Regions from separate parts of the Micromonospora sp. NPDC049044 genome, predicted to be linked through region 1. Evidence: predicted binding sites of a transcription regulator. Region 1 holds the regulator's gene; each other region holds the start of a gene.
What was found. The regulator HrcA, encoded in region 1, represses chaperone genes, less so after heat shock. The targets are predictions, from matches to a motif close to GGTTNGCACNCTCNNNNNGAGNGTGCNAACC.
Positions count from the first base shown of each region.

Region 2: groL (chaperonin GroEL) is a predicted target of HrcA. The motif match lies at 1,886-1,916, and genes of this name have one in related genera.
Region 3: groES (co-chaperone GroES) is a predicted target of HrcA. The motif match lies at 1,920-1,950, and genes of this name have one in related genera.

Region 1 is NZ_JBEZFA010000030.1:21,956-25,174, forward strand. It holds gene AB0B85_RS23245 (DUF4870 domain-containing protein) at 1-623, opposite strand, end outside; gene hrcA (heat-inducible transcriptional repressor HrcA) at 790-1,812, shown strand; gene dnaJ (molecular chaperone DnaJ) at 1,888-3,033, shown strand; gene AB0B85_RS23260 (16S rRNA (uracil(1498)-N(3))-methyltransferase) at 3,035-3,219, shown strand, end outside.
Region 2 is NZ_JBEZFA010000020.1:104,812-108,030, reverse strand. It holds gene AB0B85_RS18565 (hypothetical protein) at 1-12, shown strand, start outside; gene groL (chaperonin GroEL) at 69-1,691, opposite strand; gene AB0B85_RS18555 (hypothetical protein) at 1,964-3,091, opposite strand; gene AB0B85_RS18550 (cold-shock protein) at 3,187-3,219, opposite strand, start outside.
Region 3 is NZ_JBEZFA010000003.1:36,763-39,981, forward strand. It holds gene AB0B85_RS03010 (methyltransferase domain-containing protein) at 1-534, opposite strand, end outside; gene AB0B85_RS03015 (DUF397 domain-containing protein) at 770-958, opposite strand; gene AB0B85_RS03020 (helix-turn-helix transcriptional regulator) at 949-1,749, opposite strand; gene groES (co-chaperone GroES) at 2,084-2,398, shown strand; gene groL (chaperonin GroEL) at 2,469-3,219, shown strand, end outside.

The DNA.
Region 1 (3,219 bases):
GACATCGGGTAGCGGTAGAGCTGGCCCTCGTTGGCCTTGATGCCGGCGACGATGCCGAACACGGTGCCGAGGATGACGGCCGCTCCGACCCCGAGGAAGCCGATCAGGATGCAGGACAGCACCCAGCCGACCAGGCCGACGATCGACCAGAGGAGCTGGAAGTTGAGCGCCGCCGTAGCGTGCGAGCGCGTCGTGGGGGACTGGTTGCCCCGCGCCAGCAACGCCACAAGCGGGCCGATCCAGCCCAGCACCCCGGCGCTGAGGATCATCCCGGCGGCACCGCCGAAGTGCGCGACGAGCGCCCAGGTCTTGTCCTCGTTGCTGGCGAAACCGCCGCCGGGGCCGCCGTAGGCGCCGCCGGTCGGATATCCGCCACCCGGGTAGCCACCGGGCGGGTAGCCCCCGGGCGGTGGGTAGCCACCTGCCGGTGGGTAGCCACCCGACGGCGGTTGGTCACCGGCAGGCGGCGGATAGCCACCGGCCGGGGGATAGCCGCCCGGGCCAGGCGCCCCGGACAGTGGTGCGGTGGGTGGCTCGGCCGACGGGTACGAGCTGGGAGAGGTCGGCTCCGGCGGGTAGTTGCCAGGGTCACCCGCGCCGGGAGGGCGAGGAGGTTCAGTCATGCGTGTCACGGTAGGTGCCCGTGGCAACGCCGCACCAGTGGACGTTCGTTGATCATCGCGCCGGCGGGTACACCGACGTAGACTGGCACTCGTTACAGTCGAGTGCCAGGACGGCCCGACCGGGGCCACGGCACCGGCGGCCGACGTGCGACAGGAGGTGCGGAGGATGGGTCTCGACGACCGGAAACTCGCAGTGCTCCGCGCGATCGTCGAAGACTACGTCTCCACCCAGGAGCCGGTCGGCAGCAAGGCGCTTGTCGAGCGGCACCAGCTCGGGGTCTCCCCGGCCACGGTCCGCAACGACATGGCAGTGCTGGAGGAGGAGGGCTACATCCGGCAGCCGCACACAAGTGCCGGCCGGGTGCCCACCGACCGTGGCTACCGACTCTTCGTCGACAGGTTGTCCCGGGTCAAGCCGCTCAGCCCGGCGGAACGGCGGGCCATCGAGCGCTTCCTGGTCGGCGCTGTCGACCTCGACGACGTGGTGCACCGCACGGTGCGACTGCTCGCCCAGTTGACCCGGCAGGTGGCCGTCGTGCAGTACCCGAGCCTGGCCCGCTCCTCGGTTCGGCACCTGGAGTTGGTGCCGATCTCCACCACCCGGCTGATGCTCGTCATGATCGCGGACACCGGGCGGGTCGAGCAACGGCTTGTGGAGCTGCCCGCGCCGGTGCCGGCCGACGACGTCATCGACCTGCGCCGGCTGGCAAACGAAAAGCTCGCCGGCGCGCGGCTGTCCGACACGCCGCCGTTGGTGCAGGCGCTCGTCGAGGAGGTGCCGGCCGAGCTGCGTCCGGCGATGACCACGCTCTCCACGGTGCTCCTGGAGACGCTCGTCGAGCGGCACGAGGAACGCATCGCGCTGGCCGGCACCGCGAACCTCACCCGCGGCGGCCTGCTCGACTTCCAGGGTTCGCTGCGTCCGATCCTGGAGGCGCTGGAAGAGGAGGTAGTGCTCCTCAAGCTCATCGGCGAGACCGAGCCGAGCACGACCCGGGTGCTGATCGGCGACGAGAACGAGTTCGACAACCTGCGGGCCGCCTCAGTGGTCAGCACCGGGTACGGCCCGGGCGCCACGATCGTCGGTGGCCTGGGGGTGCTGGGGCCGACCCGGATGGACTACCCCGGCACCATCGCCACGGTGCGCGCCGTGGCACGCTACGTGGGCGAGTTGCTGGCCCAGAACTGACCAGTCAGGGCCGACGGCCGGCTGATCGCCGCCGGATCGGCGCAACGCGAGACGAACATGAGGACACGGAACGCAGTGGCCAGGGACTACTACGGCATCCTCGGTGTGAGCCGGGAAGCCTCCGATGACGAGATCAAGCGCGCCTACCGCAAGCTGGCACGCCAGTTCCACCCGGACGTCAATCCGGACCCGGAGGCTCAGGAGAAGTTCAAGGACATCAACGCCGCGTACGAGGTCCTCTCGGACGACCGGAAGCGGCAGATCGTCGACCTGGGTGGCGACCCGCTCGCCCCGGGCGGCGGTGGTGCCGGCGGCCCCGGTGGCCCCGGCGGCGCCGGCCCGTTCGTCGGTTTCCAGGACATCATGGACGCGTTCTTCGGCGGTGCGGGCGGCAACGCCCGCGGCCCTCGACCGCGGACCCGGCCCGGTGCCGACGCGATCCTGCGTCTCGAACTCGACCTGCACGAGACGGCTTTCGGCGTCGAAGCCCCGATCACCGTCGACACCGCGGTGCTCTGCACCACCTGCTCCGGCGCCGGCACGGCCGCCGGCACCCACCTGGCGACCTGCGAGGCGTGCGCCGGTCGGGGCGAGGTGCAGTCGGTGCAGCGCACCTTCCTCGGCCAGGTGGTCTCCGCCCGGCCGTGCACCGTGTGCCAGGGCTACGGCACCACCATCCCGCACCCCTGCCCCACCTGCGCCGGCGACGGCCGGGTGCGCACCCGCCGCTCGCTGACCGTCAAGATCCCAGCCGGCGTCGAGGACGGCATGCGGATCCGGCTGGCCCAGCAGGGCGAGGTCGGCCCGGGTGGCGGCACCGCCGGTGACCTCTACGTGGAGATCCACGAGCGGCCGCACGACGTCTACTCCCGCAAGGGTGACGACCTGCACTGCCGGGTCACCGTGCCGATGACCGCGGCGGCGCTGGGCACCCGGCTGACCATCAAGACCCTGGACAGCGAGGAGACCGTCGACGTCAAGGCCGGCACCCAACCGGCCAGCACACTGCGACTACGCGCCCGGGGCGTGCCGCACCTGCGCGGCACCGGCCGGGGCGACCTCTACGTGCACCTGGACGTGCGGACGCCGACCAAGCTCGACCCGGACCAGGAGAAGATGCTGCGCGACTTCGCCAAGACCCGCGGTGAGGAGGTCGCCGAGTTGTCCAAGCAGGGCGGCTTCTTCTCCCGGATGCGCGACGCGTTCAACGGGCACGCCTGAGGTGTCCGCGCCGCTGTTCCTGGTCGAGGCGCTGCCCACCGGTGACGCGTTGACCCTGGCGGGTCCGGAGGGGCACCACGCGGCCACCGTGCAGCGGCTGCGCGTCGGTGAGGAGCTGCTGCTCGCCGACGGTCGGGGCGGCACGGCCGCCGCAGTGGTCACCGCCGTCGGCCGGGGCAGCCTGGA
Region 2 (3,219 bases), on a different contig from region 1:
CTGCCCACCTGACGACGAACGGGGCGGACCGCGTCAGCGGCCCGCCCCGTTCGGTGTCGGAACTGGACTCAGAAGTCCATGTCCCCGCCACCCGGGCCAGCCGGGGCAGCCGGGGTCTTCTCCGGCTTGTCCGCGACGACGGCCTCGGTGGTGAGGAACAGCGCCGCGATGGACGCGGCGTTCTGCAGCGCCGAGCGCGTCACCTTGGCCGGGTCGATGATGCCCGCAGCCAGCAGGTCGACGTACTCGCCGTTGGCGGCGTTGAGGCCGTGACCCGCTTCGAGGTTACGGACCTTCTCCACCACGACGCCGCCCTCGAGGCCGGCGTTGACGGCGATCTGCCGCAGCGGGGCGTCCAGCGCGACCTTGACGATGTTCGCACCGGTCGCCTCGTCGCCGACCAGGTCGAGCTTGTCGAAGGCGGTCTTGCCGGCCTGGACCAGCGCGACGCCACCACCCGGGACGATGCCCTCCTCGACGGCGGCCTTCGCGTTGCGAACGGCGTCCTCGATGCGGTGCTTGCGCTCCTTGAGCTCGACCTCGGTGGCCGCGCCGACCTTGATGACCGCAACGCCGCCGGCCAGCTTGGCCAACCGCTCCTGCAGCTTCTCCCGGTCGTAGTCGGAGTCGCTCTTGTCGATCTCGGCCCGGATCTGGTTGACCCGGCCCTGGATCTGCTCGGCGTCACCGGCACCGTCGACGATGGTGGTCTCGTCCTTGGTCACCACGACCTTGCGGGCGCGGCCCAGCATGTCGAGGCTGGCGGCGTCGAGCTTGAGGCCGACCTCCTCGCTGATGACCTGGCCACCGGCGAGGATGGCGATGTCGGTCAGCATGGCCTTGCGGCGGTCACCGAAGCCCGGCGCCTTGACGGCGACCGACTTGAAGGTGCCACGGACCTTGTTGACCACCAGGGTGGCGAGAGCCTCGCCCTCCAGGTCCTCGGCGATGATCAGCAGCGGCTTGCCCGACTGCATGACCTTCTCCAGGATCGGGAGCAGGTCCTTCACCGACGAGATCTTGCTGTTGGCGATCAGGATGTACGGGTCGTCGAAGACGGCCTCCATACGCTCCGGGTCGGTCATGAAGTAGGCCGAGATGTAGCCCTTGTCGAAGCGCATACCCTCGGTGAGCTCCAGCTCCAGCCCGAAGGTGTTGCTCTCCTCGACGGTGATGACGCCTTCCTTGCCGACCTTGTCCATCGCCTCGGCGATGATCTCGCCGACGGTGCTGTCGCCAGCGGAGATGGAGGCGGTGGAGGCGATCTGCTCCTTGGTCTCGACGTCCTTGGCGAGCTTGGACAGCTCCTCCGAGACGCTCGCGACAGCGGCCTCGATGCCCCGCTTCAGGGCCATCGGGTTGGCGCCGGCGGCCACGTTGCGCAGGCCCTCGCGAACCAGGGCCTGGGCCAGGACGGTCGCCGTCGTCGTGCCGTCACCGGCAACGTCGTCGGTCTTCTTGGCGACCTCCTTGACCAGCTCAGCGCCGATCTTCTCGTACGGGTCCTCGAGCTCGATCTCCTTGGCGATGCTCACACCATCGTTGGTGATGGTGGGGGCACCCCACTTCTTCTCGAGCACGACGTTGCGGCCCTTGGGGCCGAGGGTCACCTTTACGGCGTCGGCGAGCTGGTTCATGCCCCGCTCGAGGCCGCGGCGCGCCTCTTCGTCGAACGCGATCATCTTGGCCATACGGCGTTGTCCTCCTGGACACTCACGGGCCACCCGAGATGTGTGCCTCGAATGGGCCGCCTGGTGTACGCACCTTGGGACGTCGCCACCTGGCGACGACGACGTCCTTCGGCCGGGCCGGATAGCCCGCGACGACCGGCCATGTGCCGCCCCGGCGTCTCCACGCCGGTGCAACCTGGCCCCACCGTCCCGACCATTGGCACTCACGGTATGCGAGTGCCAATGACTTGTTTAGCACTCTCCCCTGCCGAGTGCAAGCACGATGGGGCCGCTCAGCCGAGTTCGGCGGCCAGTCCGGCGCTGTTCACCGGCGCCTCATGGGCGCGCTGCTCGACGTACGTCACAAGCAGACCGAGCAGCTGGGCCAGGTGGGCCGGCAGGGCCAGCGTGGCGGTGACCGCGATCACCGCCACCACCCCGATCGCGGAGCCGGGCGACGCGAAGGGTTCGTCGCCGAACGCCGCGGTGCCCACCCCCTCCAGGCCGCCGGAGATCACGTTGACGATGATGATCGCCAGGCCCACCAGGGCCACCCGACCCAACATGAGGCCGAGCCGGTCGTGGAACATCCGGAACGACCTGCCGATCGGGTCCTGGCGTTCGAAGAGATAGACCGGGCCCGCCATGCTCAGCGCGAACGTCAGGTAGATGCCCGGCAGCACGCAGCAGCAGAACCCGATGCCGACGAGCACGCTGATCAGCAGGGTCCACCCCCACAGCCCGAGGGCCCGACGCAGGCCGTAGCGCAGTGCGGAGTCCAGGCTGCCCGGCTGACCGGACGCCTGCTGCGTGATCACCCAACTGCCCGCGGCCCACCCGACCGCCTGCACCAGCCCGACAAGCAGACTGCCGCCGATCAGCGCCCCGAGAAGGCCCGCCAGATCGACTGCGAAATTGTCAGGCAGTGCGGGAGCCGACGCCGACCCGGACGGGACGGCCCAATCGGCCGGCGGTTCGAGGCCCAGGGAGATCACCGAGAGCACGGCCGCCGGTAGCACCTGGGTGAGCAGCATGATGGGCACCAACTGCCGCCAACCCCGGCGCAGCGCTCCCGCACACCTGCTGAACCAGCCCGCCAGGCCGGCGCCGGGCGGAGTGACAAGGGGATCGTTCGGGTCGAGCCCGTAACCCGGCGGATACCAGCCGACCGGCGCCGCCGGGTACCACTGCTGGGCGGCGTAGGGACCCGCCCCGGGCGGGTAGCCGCCGGTGGGCGGGAACGTCCAACCCTGCGGCGCCGGGTCCCAGCCGGGCGGCGGGCCAGTCGGTGGTACGCCCGGCTGCGACGGGGCCGGTGGCTCCCCGGCCGAGCCGGAACCGCCGAACGGGACGGTCGGATCGGACGAGCCCGGCTCCCCCGGCCCAGAGGGTGGGGTGGGCGGGGGCGGCTGGTCGGTCATGAACGCTCCTCAGCATCGGCTGGAACGGCCACGATCTTCCCGGTTGTCCGCCGATGCCGCAGCCCCGCCGCGCGGGGCCGATCGAGGAGGAGAGCTCAGGCGACGACGCGTACGTGCTCGGCCTGCGG
Region 3 (3,219 bases), on a different contig from region 1:
CCCGGTGCCGCTGGCGCGGCGGGCCGGGTCGCAGAACACCCCGTCGACGCGGGAGACGTCGAACGCTGTGGCATCCCCGCACTCGACTGTGAACAGCTCGGCCAGTCCGGCCGCCTCCGCGTTGGCGGCGGCCATCGCGGCGGTCACCGGGTCGGCTTCCACCCCGTACACCCGGATGCCGGCGCGGGCGGCGGCCAGCGCGTCCGCGCCGAGGCCGCAGCCCAGATCGCCAAGGGTGCGCACACCTGCCGCGTACAGCCGGGCGGCCCGATGGTCGGCGACCACCCGGCGGGTGGCCTGCTCCAGCCCGGGGCGGGTGAGGAACATGGCAGCGGCGGCCGGACCGAACTTGCCGACCGCCCGGTGCCGCAGCTCGGCCTGGGTGAGCGCCGCCGCGGCCAGCGTCGGCGGCACCCCGGCCGCGCGCAGCGCCGACGCCGCGGTCAGCGGATCACCGCCGGCCAGCTCGGCCGCCGCGGTGAGCGCCGCCGACCCCTCGGGGGTACGCAGCGCCGCCAGCTGATCGAGATCCACCCGGCCATTGTCCCGGCCCGGCTCGGCCGCCGGGACGGTGGTGCCAGTCGGCCGGCTCCGGGCGGCCGGCTCTGCCGCGGTGAACGCCTGCGGGCACCGGGGCGGGTGTCGGCGGGGATGTTGGTGTCGCCGGCTGCGTCGGGCGGGGTGTTGGTGTCGGCCGGCCGCGTCGGGCGGGGATGTTGGTGTCGGCCGGCTGCATCTGGCGGGGGTGCGGCCGGTGTCGGGTGTGGTGTCAGCCGGTCGGGGTGGCGGTGATGAAGGCTCGCCAGCTCGCCGGGGTGAAGGTGAGTGCCGGCCCGGCCGGGTCCTTGCTGTCGCGCACGGCGACCATGCCGGGCAGGTTGTCGGCGACCTCGACGCACGCGCCGCCGTTTGCGTTGCTGCGGGAGGACTTGCGCCAGGTGGCGTGGGTCAGGTCCATGTCTGCACCACTTCCTCGATCAGCCGGGCGGACTGCCGGCATGGCAGCGCTTCACCGGTCACAGTCTCCCAGCGGCGCTCCAGGGCGGCAACGTCGTTCGGGCCGTCCACTGTCTGCCCCCGGAGCTGGTTGTCCAGGTGGGCCAGCTCGGCCCCGTTGCCGAGCCGGGCCAGGATGAACGGGCCGTGGAGCCCGATGTGCCAGGGAGCGTCGGCCGGCACGACCCGGACCTGCACGTTCGGCTCGGTGCTCACCGCCAGGAGGTGCTGTAGCTGCTCGCGCATGATCTTCCGGTCGCCGAGCTGCCGGCGCAGCGTGTGCTCCTCCAGCACCGCGACGAGGTGCGGACGAGGGTCGGCGGTCAGCACGGCCTGCCGGGCGAGCCGGGTCACCACCCGCGTCTCGACCTGCTCGGCGGTCAGCTCGCCGAGCACTCCGAGCATCGCCCGCGCGTACCCCTCGGTTTGCAACAGGCCGGGAATCACGGCCGGGTCGTACCAGCGCAGCGCCGCGGCCTCCCGCTCGTTGTCCTCCCAGGGGCGGAACCAGTCGGGCGCGGCGTGGAAGCGGATCAGCTCCAGCATGCCGACGAAGAGACCACCGGTGTCCAGGGTCGAGTCGACGCGGGCGACGTAATCCGGCTTGACCGGGTTCTGGCCGGTCTCGACCGCACTCACGTACGACGATGAGTAGTTGACCAGTTTGCCCAGCTCATCCTGGCTGAGCCCGCGCGCCTGGCGTGCGCGGCGTAGCTGTTCGAGCAGGAACGTCAGGGTGGGTATCCGGGACACTCGGCTCCCTTTCCGCAGCTTCCGGTGATGGCAACCGACGGTAGGGAGACGGCCACGCCGGGACGAGGCGCTACCGGCGTGTTGCGGTAACGACTGGCGGAACTGTGGCGACACGGACAGCGGCGCGTTGGCACTCTCCTTGACGGAGTGCTAGCCACGGAATAACCTGCGATTAGCACTCTCACCCTGAGGGTGCCAGCTTCCGGGTCTCGCGACCCGGGTGCGCACGCCAGGCGGACCGGCACCCGCGACGACGGCCCCGCCCGGTGGCATGAGGCAGATTGACGCTGGTCGGCCCCGCCGGCCAGCAACGAAACCAGTACCCCAGGAGGGTATGCCCGTGACTACCGCGACCAAGGTTGCGATCAAGCCGCTCGAGGACCGCATCGTGGTCCAGGCGAACGAGGCTGAGACCACCACGGCGTCGGGCATCGTGATCCCCGACACCGCCAAGGAGAAGCCGCAGGAGGGCACCGTCCTCGCTGTGGGCCCGGGGCGCGTCGACGACAACGGCAACCGGGTTCCGGTTGACGTGCAGGTCGGCGACACCGTCCTTTACTCGAAGTACGGCGGCACCGAGGTCAAGTACGCCGGCGAGGAGTACCTGGTGCTCTCCGCCCGCGACGTCCTCGCGGTCATCGAGAAGTAAGCAACCGATCAGTGTCACTGCCCCGGTCCGGCTCGCCGGGCCGGGGCAATGGCGCTTCGAAGGGACATTTATGGCGAAGATCCTGAGCTTCTCGGACGACGCCCGGCACCTGCTGGAGCACGGTGTCAACGCCCTCGCTGACGCGGTCAAGGTCACCCTCGGCCCGCGCGGGCGCAACGTCGTCCTGGACAAGAAATTCGGTGCGCCGACGATCACCAACGATGGTGTGACCATCGCCAAGGAGATCGAGCTCACCAACCCGTACGAGAACCTTGGCGCGCAGCTGGTCAAGGAGGTGGCGACCAAGACCAACGACGTCGCCGGCGACGGCACCACCACCGCGACAGTGCTCGCCCAGGCGATGGTCCGCGAGGGCCTGCGCAACGTGACCGCCGGGACCAACCCGGCCGGCCTCAAGCGGGGCATCGACGCGGCGGCCACCAAGGTCTCCGAGGCGCTGCTCGGCCGTGCCGCCGAGGTCACCAGCAAGGAGTCGATCGCGAACGTGGCGACGATCTCCGCGCAGGACGCCACCATCGGCGACCTGATCGCCGAGGCGATGGAGCGGGTCGGCCGCGACGGTGTCATCACCGTCGAGGAAGGCTCCATGCTCACCACCGAGCTGGACGTGACCGAGGGTCTCCAGTTCGACAAGGGCTTCATCTCGCCGAACTTCGTCACCGACCTGGAGAGCCAGGAGTCCGTCCTTGAGGACGCGTACATCCTGGTCACCACCCAGAAGATCTCGGCGATCGAGGAGCTGCTGCCGCTGCTGGAGAAGGTCCTGCAGAACAGCAAGCCCCTGCTGATCATCGCCGAGG